Regions from separate parts of the Pelomonas nitida genome, predicted to be linked through region 1. Evidence: predicted binding sites of a transcription regulator. Region 1 holds the regulator's gene; the other holds the start of a gene.
What was found. The regulator FNR, encoded in region 1, switches genes on or off when oxygen is low (the NO sensors DNR and NnrR bind a similar motif). The targets are predictions, from matches to a motif close to TTGATNNNNATCAA.

Region 1 (4,216 bases):
AGCGGCACGGGCAAGGAACTGCTGGCCCGCGCGCTGCATAACGCCAGCCCGCGCGCGGCGCGACCGTTTGTGGCGGTGAACTGCGCAGCCATCCCCGAGGCGCTGCTGGAGTCCGAACTGTTCGGTCATGTGAAGGGGGCGTTCACCGGTGCGCAGGGGCATCGGCAGGGGCTGATCCCGGCGGCGCATGGCGGCACGGTGTTTCTCGACGAGATCGGCGACATGCCGCCGTCGCTGCAGGTCAAGCTCCTGCGGGTGCTGCAGGAGCGCGTGGTGCGGCCGGTGGGCAGCAACGAGCCGGTGGCCGTGGACGTGCGCGTGCTGTCCGCCACCCACCGCGACCTGGAGCTCGCGATGGCGGAAGGGCAGTTCCGCCCAGACCTGTTCTACCGCCTGAACGTCGTGAAGCTGAGGCTGCCGCCGCTGTCGGAGCGCCGCGAGGATGTGGCGCTGCTGGCGCAGCATTTCCTGCAGCTGCTGGCCGAGCGGCATCGCAAGCCGGTGAAGGGCTTCGCGCCCGAGGCGCTGGAGGCGCTGGTGACGGCGCCGTGGCCCGGCAATGTGCGCCAGCTCTACAACGTCGTCGAGCAGGTGTGCGTGCTGGCGACCGGCACGCTGGTGCCGTTGGCCCAGGTGCAGCGCGCGCTGCAGATGCCTGCGGCCGACGTGCTCAGCTACCAGCATGCCAAGCAGCGCTTCGAGCGCGACTACCTGAACCAGTTGCTCACGCTGACCTCGGGGCATGTCGCGGAGGCGGCCCGGCTGGCCGACCGCAACCGCACCGAGTTCTACCGCCTCATGCAAAAGCACGGGCTGGACCCGCAGCGCTACCGCACCGATCCCCTGGCGACCGCGTCGGATTTCAGCGACACGAAGCGGTCCGACGAATCAAGCACTTAGCGGCGCTGTCGCCAGAGCTGTCGCCGCCTGGCGACAGAACCGCTGCTGCGGCGGGTGCCGGCATCACCGGATCGGCCGCCGACGACGGGCAAGTGGCTGATTTCAAAAGGAAATCAAGACCTGGCACAGCCTTTGCGCTGAGGAGGTCGTGGTGCCCCCGGGCATCGCGTTTCTTTGACTCAGCATCCTCAGGAGATCTGCATGCAACAAGCATCCACCTTGGTCCGTCTGCTGTCCGCCGCCCTGACGGCCACGGCCGTTAGCGCTTCCTTCGCCGCCGACATGGCGCCGGCCACCGCTCCTGCGCCGGCAGACCAGGTCGCTCAGGCGCAGCCCGGCGATGCGGCCATCGCCAGCCAGGCCGCTGCGGCGCTGCAGCAGGACAAGGACCTGCAGGCCCTGCCGCTGACCGTCAGCAGCGCAGCTGCCGGCGTCGTGGTCGTGAAGGGCATGGCGCCCAGCGCCGAGCTGGCTCAAAAGGCCATCAAGCTCGTGCAAGCCGTGCCCGGCGTGAAGGAAGTGCGCAACGAGATCAAGGTCGGCTGATCCCCACCGTCCCTGATCTCCCCGGCCCCGCGTGCCCCCGCGGGGCCTTTTTTTTGTCTTCGGGCCGAGCGCCGGGTCGCCCCAAGCCGGCCCGCTCAGGCGATGTGCTTGCGGCTCGATGCCGCAAGCATCGCCGTCCCCTCGGGGGACCGACCAGAGGCGCCCGCGTTCAGCGCGGCGCGACTGGGCGAGGGGCTTCCGGTCAGCACCGGCTGTTGTTCACCAGCGCCTGCAGGCCGGCCTGGTCGAGGATGCGCAACTGGCGCTGCTTGACTTCCATGAGGCCGTCTTCCTGGAATTTGGAGAAGGTGCGGCTGACCGTCTCCAGCTTGAGGCCCAGGTAGCTGCCGATTTCCTCGCGCGTCATGCGCAGCACGAGGCTGGACGCGGAGAAGCCGCGGGCCTGCAGACGTTGCGTCAGGTTCAGCAGGAAGGCAGCGAGCCGTTCCTCGGCGCGCATATTGCCCAGCAGCAGCATCACGCCATGGTCGCGCACGATCTCGCGGCTCATGATCTTGTGGAAGGAGTGCTGCAGCACGGTGAACTCGCGCGACAACTCCTCCAGCTGGGCGTATTGGATGACGCAGACCGACGAGTCTTCCAGCGCGACGGCGTCGCAGTGGTGGTGGTCGCTGCTGATGCCGTCCAGGCCGAGCAGTTCGCCCGCCATCTGGAAACCGGTGACCTGGTCGCGGCCGTCTTCGCTGTTGACGCAGGTCTTGAAGAAGCCGGTGCGCACGGCGTAGAGCGACTCGAAGCGCTCGCCGTTGCGGAACAGGTGGTCACCGCGCGACACGGAGCGCCGCTTGGTGACGAGGTCGTCGAGCTTGCTGAGCTCGCTGGCGTTCAGGCCCACGGGCAGGCAGAGTTCACGCAGGTTGCAGCTGGCACAGGCGACCTTGAGCGGCTCGATGGCGTCGGAAGTGGGCGTCGGCATGTCTGGGGAGCGCGACATGCGGGAGACGGTCGGCAAGGTCGTCGGCATGGCGTTTTTTGGGTTGGATCAACTGGTTTGCATTCTTGGCCGGGCGGCGCGCAGCGGGCTTGATGCCGATCAAGGCCGGTCCGCGTGGGGCTGGGCAAAGTGCCGGTCATGACTGCTGTAACCGAACGCCCCCACGAGCTCGAGCTTGCCGACCTGCTGCGTCGCCACGACGTGGCCGGGCCGCGCTACACCTCGTACCCGACCGCCGACCGCTTCGTCGAAGCGCACCAGGGCACCCAGCACTTGCAGGCGCTGCACCAGCGCGGCACGGCCCAGCCGTTGTCGGTGTACGTGCACATCCCGTTCTGCGAGCAGCTCTGTTACTACTGCGCCTGCAACAAGATCATCACCAAGCATCACGAGCGCGCCGCGCCGTATCTGGCGGCGCTGGAGGTGGAGATGGATCTCGTCGCCGAAGCGCTGGGCGCTGAATCCGGCGGTATGGCGCCGGTGTCGCAGCTGCACCTGGGAGGCGGCTCGCCGACCTTCCTGTCCGACGACGAGCTGAGCGGCTTGATGGACGGTCTGCGCCGCCGCTTCAAGTTGCTGCCCGGCGCCGAGGTGTCCATCGAGGTGGACCCGCGCACCGTCGACCGGCAACGGCTGGCCCACCTGCGCGTGCTGGGATTCAACCGCCTGTCCTTCGGCGTGCAGGATTTCGACGCCGCCGTGCAGAAGGCAGTGCACCGCGTGCAGCCGATCGAGCAGGTGGCCGCGCTGATGAAGGACGCGCGTGAACTGGGCTTCTCGTCCACCAACGTCGACCTGATCTATGGCCTGCCGCTGCAGACGCCCGAGAGCTTCGCCCGCACGATCGCGCAGGTGGCCGAGTTGCGGCCCGACCGCATTGCGATGTATGCCTACGCGCACCTGCCGCAGCGCTTCAAGCCGCAGCGGCGCATCGTGGCCGAGCTGCTGCCGCCGGCCGGCGACAAGCTCACCATGCTGTCGGGCGCGATCAGCTCGCTGCTGGGCGAGGGCTATGCCTATATCGGCATGGACCACTTCGCGCTGCCCGACGACCCGCTGGCCGTGGCCAAGCGCCAGGGCCTGCTGCACCGTGGCTTCCAGGGCTATTCCACGCAGCCGGACTGCGATCTGGTCGGGCTGGGCGTGTCGGCGATCAGCCGCGTGGGCGCCACCTACGCGCAGAACGCCAAGACGATGGATGAATACGAGGACGCGCTGCGCCAGCGCCAGCTGCCCGTGCAGCGCGGCCTGGCGCTGACGCGCGACGACCTCGTGCGCCGTGCCGTCATCATGGCGCTGATGTGCCAGGGGCGGGTGGAGTACGAGTCCATCGCGGCGTCCTACCTCGTCGATGTGCCGAGCTATTTCGGGCCGGAGCTGGCGCGGCTGAAGCTGCTGGTCGACCAGGGGCTGGTCGAGCTGGAGCCGGATGCGATCCAGGTCACGCCGCTGGGCTGGTATTTCGTTCGTGCCGTCGCGCTGGTGTTCGATCGCTACCTGCAGGCTGATGCCAGCCGCGAGCGTTTCTCCAAGATCATCTGACGCCGATCGTGACCGGGGCCGCCGATGGCATTTGATGTCGCGCTGATCGCATCGGCCACGCTGATGGGGCTGGCCGGCACGCCGCATTGCGCGGCCATGTGCAGTGCGCCCTGCGCGCTGGCGGCAGGGCCGCGTCCCGCCAAGCTGCTGGCCGGCCGCGTGCTGGGCTATGGCGCGGGCGGCGCCGTGGCGGCCGCGTCCGCCGAAGCGCTGGCGCGGGCGTCGCAGAGCGTCGCGCTGCTGCAGCCGGCCTGGGCGCTGCTGCAGGCGGCC
Region 2 (4,216 bases), on a different contig from region 1:
CAGGTCGTCAACGCGCTGGAGCGCGACCCGCAACTGGTCCATGCCGAAGGCAGCCATCGCGGCAAGCTGGCCTTTCCGTGGAGCTACGGCGTCGTGCTTGCCAACATCACGCGACGACAGTTCGAACAGGCCGAATTGCAGCACGCCATCGACCCGGATCGCGTGCTCTGCCAGGACGAGATGCTTGAGGGCGTCGAGCCCGAGGCATTGCAGAGCCGGTTGTGGGGCATGTTCCCATTCATGATGCGCGGCGTGATGAGTCTGCCCCAATGTGATCGCGTGCGATGGATCATGTTCCCGCAGGTGCGGGTTCCCTCGTCTGACGATCTGTTCGACAGCGATACGAACGAAGAGGCAGAGCTGCCCGAGATCATGCGGGTGATGGATCTGCAGCAGGAGCAGCTGGCCCGGTCACTGGGCGACGGCCATCGCGTCATTCACGGCGTTGCTGGGTCCGGCAAGACGATGATACTGGGCTACCGCGCCGAGTTGCTCGCTCGCACCAGCGGCCTGAATAGCAAACCCATCCTTGTCTTGTGCTTCAACGAGCCCTTGGCGGTCAAGCTGGCTGCCACGATGGCCTCCAAGGATCTGGGCGGTCGCGTGCATGTACGCCATTTCCACAAATGGTGTCGCGATCAACTGGTCACCTTCGGCCAGACCTTGCCCGGAAAGATGGGCGCCCAGCAGTACGTGCAGGCGCTGGTCGATGGCGTCATCCGCAGCGTCGAAAACCGACAGATCCCGAGCGGTCAGTACCAGGCCGTCCTGATCGACGAAGGTCACGACTTTGCCCCTGAGTGGCTCAAGCTGGTCACGCAGATGGTCGACCCGAGCACTAACAGCCTGCTGTTGCTCTACGACGATGCGCAGAGCATCTATGAACGCCGGCGTACGCAGCAGTTCAGCTTCAAAAGTGTCGGCATCCAGGCCCAGGGGCGCACGACGATATTGAAAGTCAACTATCGCAACACGCGCCAAATCCTGCAGGTGGCTGCTGCCATCGCCGCCGACCTGCTGACGCCCGACGACAGTGATGAAGACGGCATTCCACTGCTCAAGCCCATCGGTTGCGGTCGCGACGGCGAAGCCCCGTTGATCATCCGATTGCCCACACTACACGAAGAGGTGTGGGCCATCGCCACCTCGTTGAGACAGGCGCATCAGCAGGGCCACGCTTGGGGTGAGATGGCCGTCCTGTGTGCCGACTGGAAGACCATGGACCTATGCGCTGCCGTCTTCGCGGAGCAGCGTCTGCCCAGCAATGTGCGCAAGGGGACGGGTGACTACAGGCCCGATGCGAACGTCATTCAAATCATGACCATGAGGGTCAGCAAGGGCTTGGAGTTTCCAGTCGTTGCACTGCCTGGCATCGGCCACCTGCCTGCGACAGGCGATGACGAGAAGGAGGCTGCACGCGTGCTGTATGTCGCCGCTACGCGAGCAACCGAAAAGCTCGTGCTCGGATTGGGTGGTAACAGCAGCTTCGCGGCACGCCTGAGCGCACAAGCACGCACCGGAGTCAAGTGACTGCGGTCGCCGCTCCACCTTCCTGACGCTCCAGCAGCATCGCGTCCCCGTAGCTGAAGAAGCGATAGCGCTGCGCAATCGCGTGGCGGTACAGCGCCATCACCTGGGCATGGCCGGCCAGTGCGCTGACCAGCATCATCAGCGTGCTCTTGGGCAGGTGGAAGTTGGTGACGAGGCGGTCGACGACGCGGAACTCGAAGCCGGGCGTGATGAAGATGTCCGTCTCGCGGGCGCCGGCCTGCAGCTGGCCGCCGCGCGCGGCGGATTCCAGCGCGCGCAGCGTCGTCGTGCCCACGGCCACCACCCGGCCGCCCCGCGCGCGGCAGGCGGCCACGGCGTCGACGGTGGCTTGCGGCACGTCGAACCATTCGCTGTGCATCTTGTGGTCGGCCAGGCGGTCAACGCGCACCGGCTGGAAGGTGCCGGCACCGACGTGCAGCGTCACGTGCGCGCGCTCCACACCGCGCTCGGCCAGGCGCGCGAGCAGCGCCTCGTCGAAATGCAGCGCGGCGGTTGGTGCCGCCACCGCGCCGGGCTCGCGGGCGAACACCGTCTGGTAGCGGCGTTCGTCATCGGCGTTGTCGACATGCTCGATGTAGGGCGGCAACGGCACGTGGCCGTGGGCCTCCAGCAGCGCGAACGGATCGCCGGCAAAGCGCATATGGAAGAGGCCTTTGTCCGGCCCGCAGCGGCCCAGCACCTCGGCGTCGAAGGCGTCGGCAAAGCGCACGCGGCTGCCCGGCTTGGGGCTCTTGCTGGCGCGTAAGTGCATCCAGACCTCGCCTGCCGGCGCGGGGCCGCCCCGAGCCGGCTGCGCCCCCTCGGGGGGCAGCGGATGCGCAGCATCTGCGGGGGGGCTCGTGGAGCAGCCGGGCAAGACGCGCTCGACCAGCGCCTCGACGTTGCCGCCCGTCGCTTTCACGCCGTACAGCCGCGCCTTGATGACGCGCGTGTTGTTGAAGACGAGCAGGTCGCCGGGCGACAGCAGCTCGGGCAGCTCGCGGAACACGCGGTCCACGGGCGCAGGGCCGGTGGCGTCCAGCAGCCGCGAGGCGCTGCGCTCGGCGGCCGGATGTTGCGCGATGAGTTCGGGCGGCAGATCGAAGTCGAAATCGGCGACGGTGTGCGCGGGGGCGGCGGGAAGATTCATGGTGTATTTGAGGGCCTGACAGACCCGTGCCAAAGGGCAGGCATTCTCCCTCGCCCACTCTTGACCCACCTCAAAGAGCGCGGGCACCGGCAGTGGGAGCATGGGCTCAGGAGGTTCCATGAGCACATCCCTCACCCCCGGACAACACGCGCTGCTGGAAAGCGAGCTGCAGCTTGCGCGGCGGCAGGCGCATGCCGCGCTGCAGGCTCAGCGCGACGGCGGCGACCGCCTCGACCACGCCGCCGCCCTGGTGGCGGAGGACCCGCGCGAGCTGCGCGAGCACGAGGCCGACCGTGAGCTCGACCAGATCCGCGACGCCCACCTGGTGGCCGAACTGCAGGCCATCGACAACGCGCTGGAGCGCCTGAAGCAACCCGGCTTCGGCCGCTGCATCGACTGCGCTGCCGCCATTCCCTTCGACCGCCTGCAGCGCCAGCCCCAGGCGCTGCGCTGCGTCCCCTGCCAGTCCGCCGCCGAGGCGGCTCGCTGAACCTTTCCGTCTTTCGAGGAGAAAACTGATGTTCCACGCCGTCGTCCATCTCGATCACCACCACGCGCAGGTGCTGCATTTCGATGCCCACCAGGTTCACGCGGCCCGCATCGAGCCCCACAACCGCCGCCCGCACGGCCATGACGAGCGGGCCGAGCACGCGCTCTTCGAGGCGGTGTGCCAGGCCGTGCAGGACACGCCCGAGGTGTTGGTGACCGGTGCCCATGTGGTGCTGGGCCAGCTGCGCCACTACATCGAGGAACACCGCCCGCAGCTGGCGCCGCGCATCGCCGACTACCGGCCCGCCGCCCCGCTCAGCGAAGGCCAGCTGCTCGCGCTGGCACGCCAGTTCTTCGTCTCGTACGACCGCATGGCCGGCGTGCCGACACCGACCTGAGCCCCCACGGGCGCCCGCACAATGCGGGCCATGCCCGAGGCCTCCGCCGCGCCCCCACCCGCCAAGCCGAGCAAATCCGCGCCGCAGAAGGCGATGGAGAAGCTCGGCCTGGTGCGTGACATCGACCTCGCGCTGCACCTGCCGCTGCGCTACGAGGACGAGACGCGCATCACCCCCATCGCCGCGCTGCACGACAACGAGCCCGCGCAGGTGGAAGGCGTCGTCGTGGACTGCCAGGTTGAGCTGCGCAGCCGCCGCCAGCTGCTGGTGCGCGTGAAGGACGACAGCGGCACGCTGCTGCTGCGCTTCCTGCACTTCTACCCGTCGCAGCAGAAGCAGATGTCGGCCGCAACGCGCCTGCGTGTGCGCGGCGAGGCGCGCATCGGCTTCTTCGGCCGCGAGATGGTGCACCCGGTCGTCAAGGTCGTCGACGACGACACGCCGCTGGCCGCATCGCTGACGCCTGTCTACCCGGCCTCGGCCCAGCTGCCGCAGGCCTACCTGCGCAAGGCCGTGGCATCGGGGCTGGCGCGGGCCGACCTGCGCGAGATCCTGCCGCCGGGCGTCGTGCCGCGCGGGTTGCCGTCGTTGAAGGACGCGCTGAACTATCTGCACCACCCGCCGCCCAGCGCGTCGCAGGAGGCCCTGC

Region 2: ACG00X_RS19365 (TraR/DksA family transcriptional regulator) is a predicted target of FNR. The motif match lies at 2,741-2,754, and genes of this name have one in related genera.

Annotation. Positions count from the first base shown of each region.
Region 1 covers NZ_JBIGIA010000003.1:79,441-83,656, reverse strand. Annotated here, with positions in the region: gene ACG00X_RS04845 (sigma 54-interacting transcriptional regulator) at 1-900, shown strand, start outside; gene ACG00X_RS04840 (BON domain-containing protein) at 1,102-1,446, shown strand; gene fnr (fumarate/nitrate reduction transcriptional regulator Fnr) at 1,649-2,383, opposite strand; gene hemN (oxygen-independent coproporphyrinogen III oxidase) at 2,540-3,943, shown strand; gene ACG00X_RS04825 (urease accessory protein UreH domain-containing protein) at 3,968-4,216, shown strand, end outside.
Region 2 covers NZ_JBIGIA010000017.1:46,734-50,949, reverse strand. Annotated here, with positions in the region: gene ACG00X_RS19375 (DEAD/DEAH box helicase) at 1-1,530, shown strand, start outside; gene queA (tRNA preQ1(34) S-adenosylmethionine ribosyltransferase-isomerase QueA) at 1,523-2,680, opposite strand; gene ACG00X_RS19365 (TraR/DksA family transcriptional regulator) at 2,799-3,170, shown strand; gene ACG00X_RS19360 (hypothetical protein) at 3,199-3,567, shown strand; gene recG (ATP-dependent DNA helicase RecG) at 3,598-4,216, shown strand, end outside.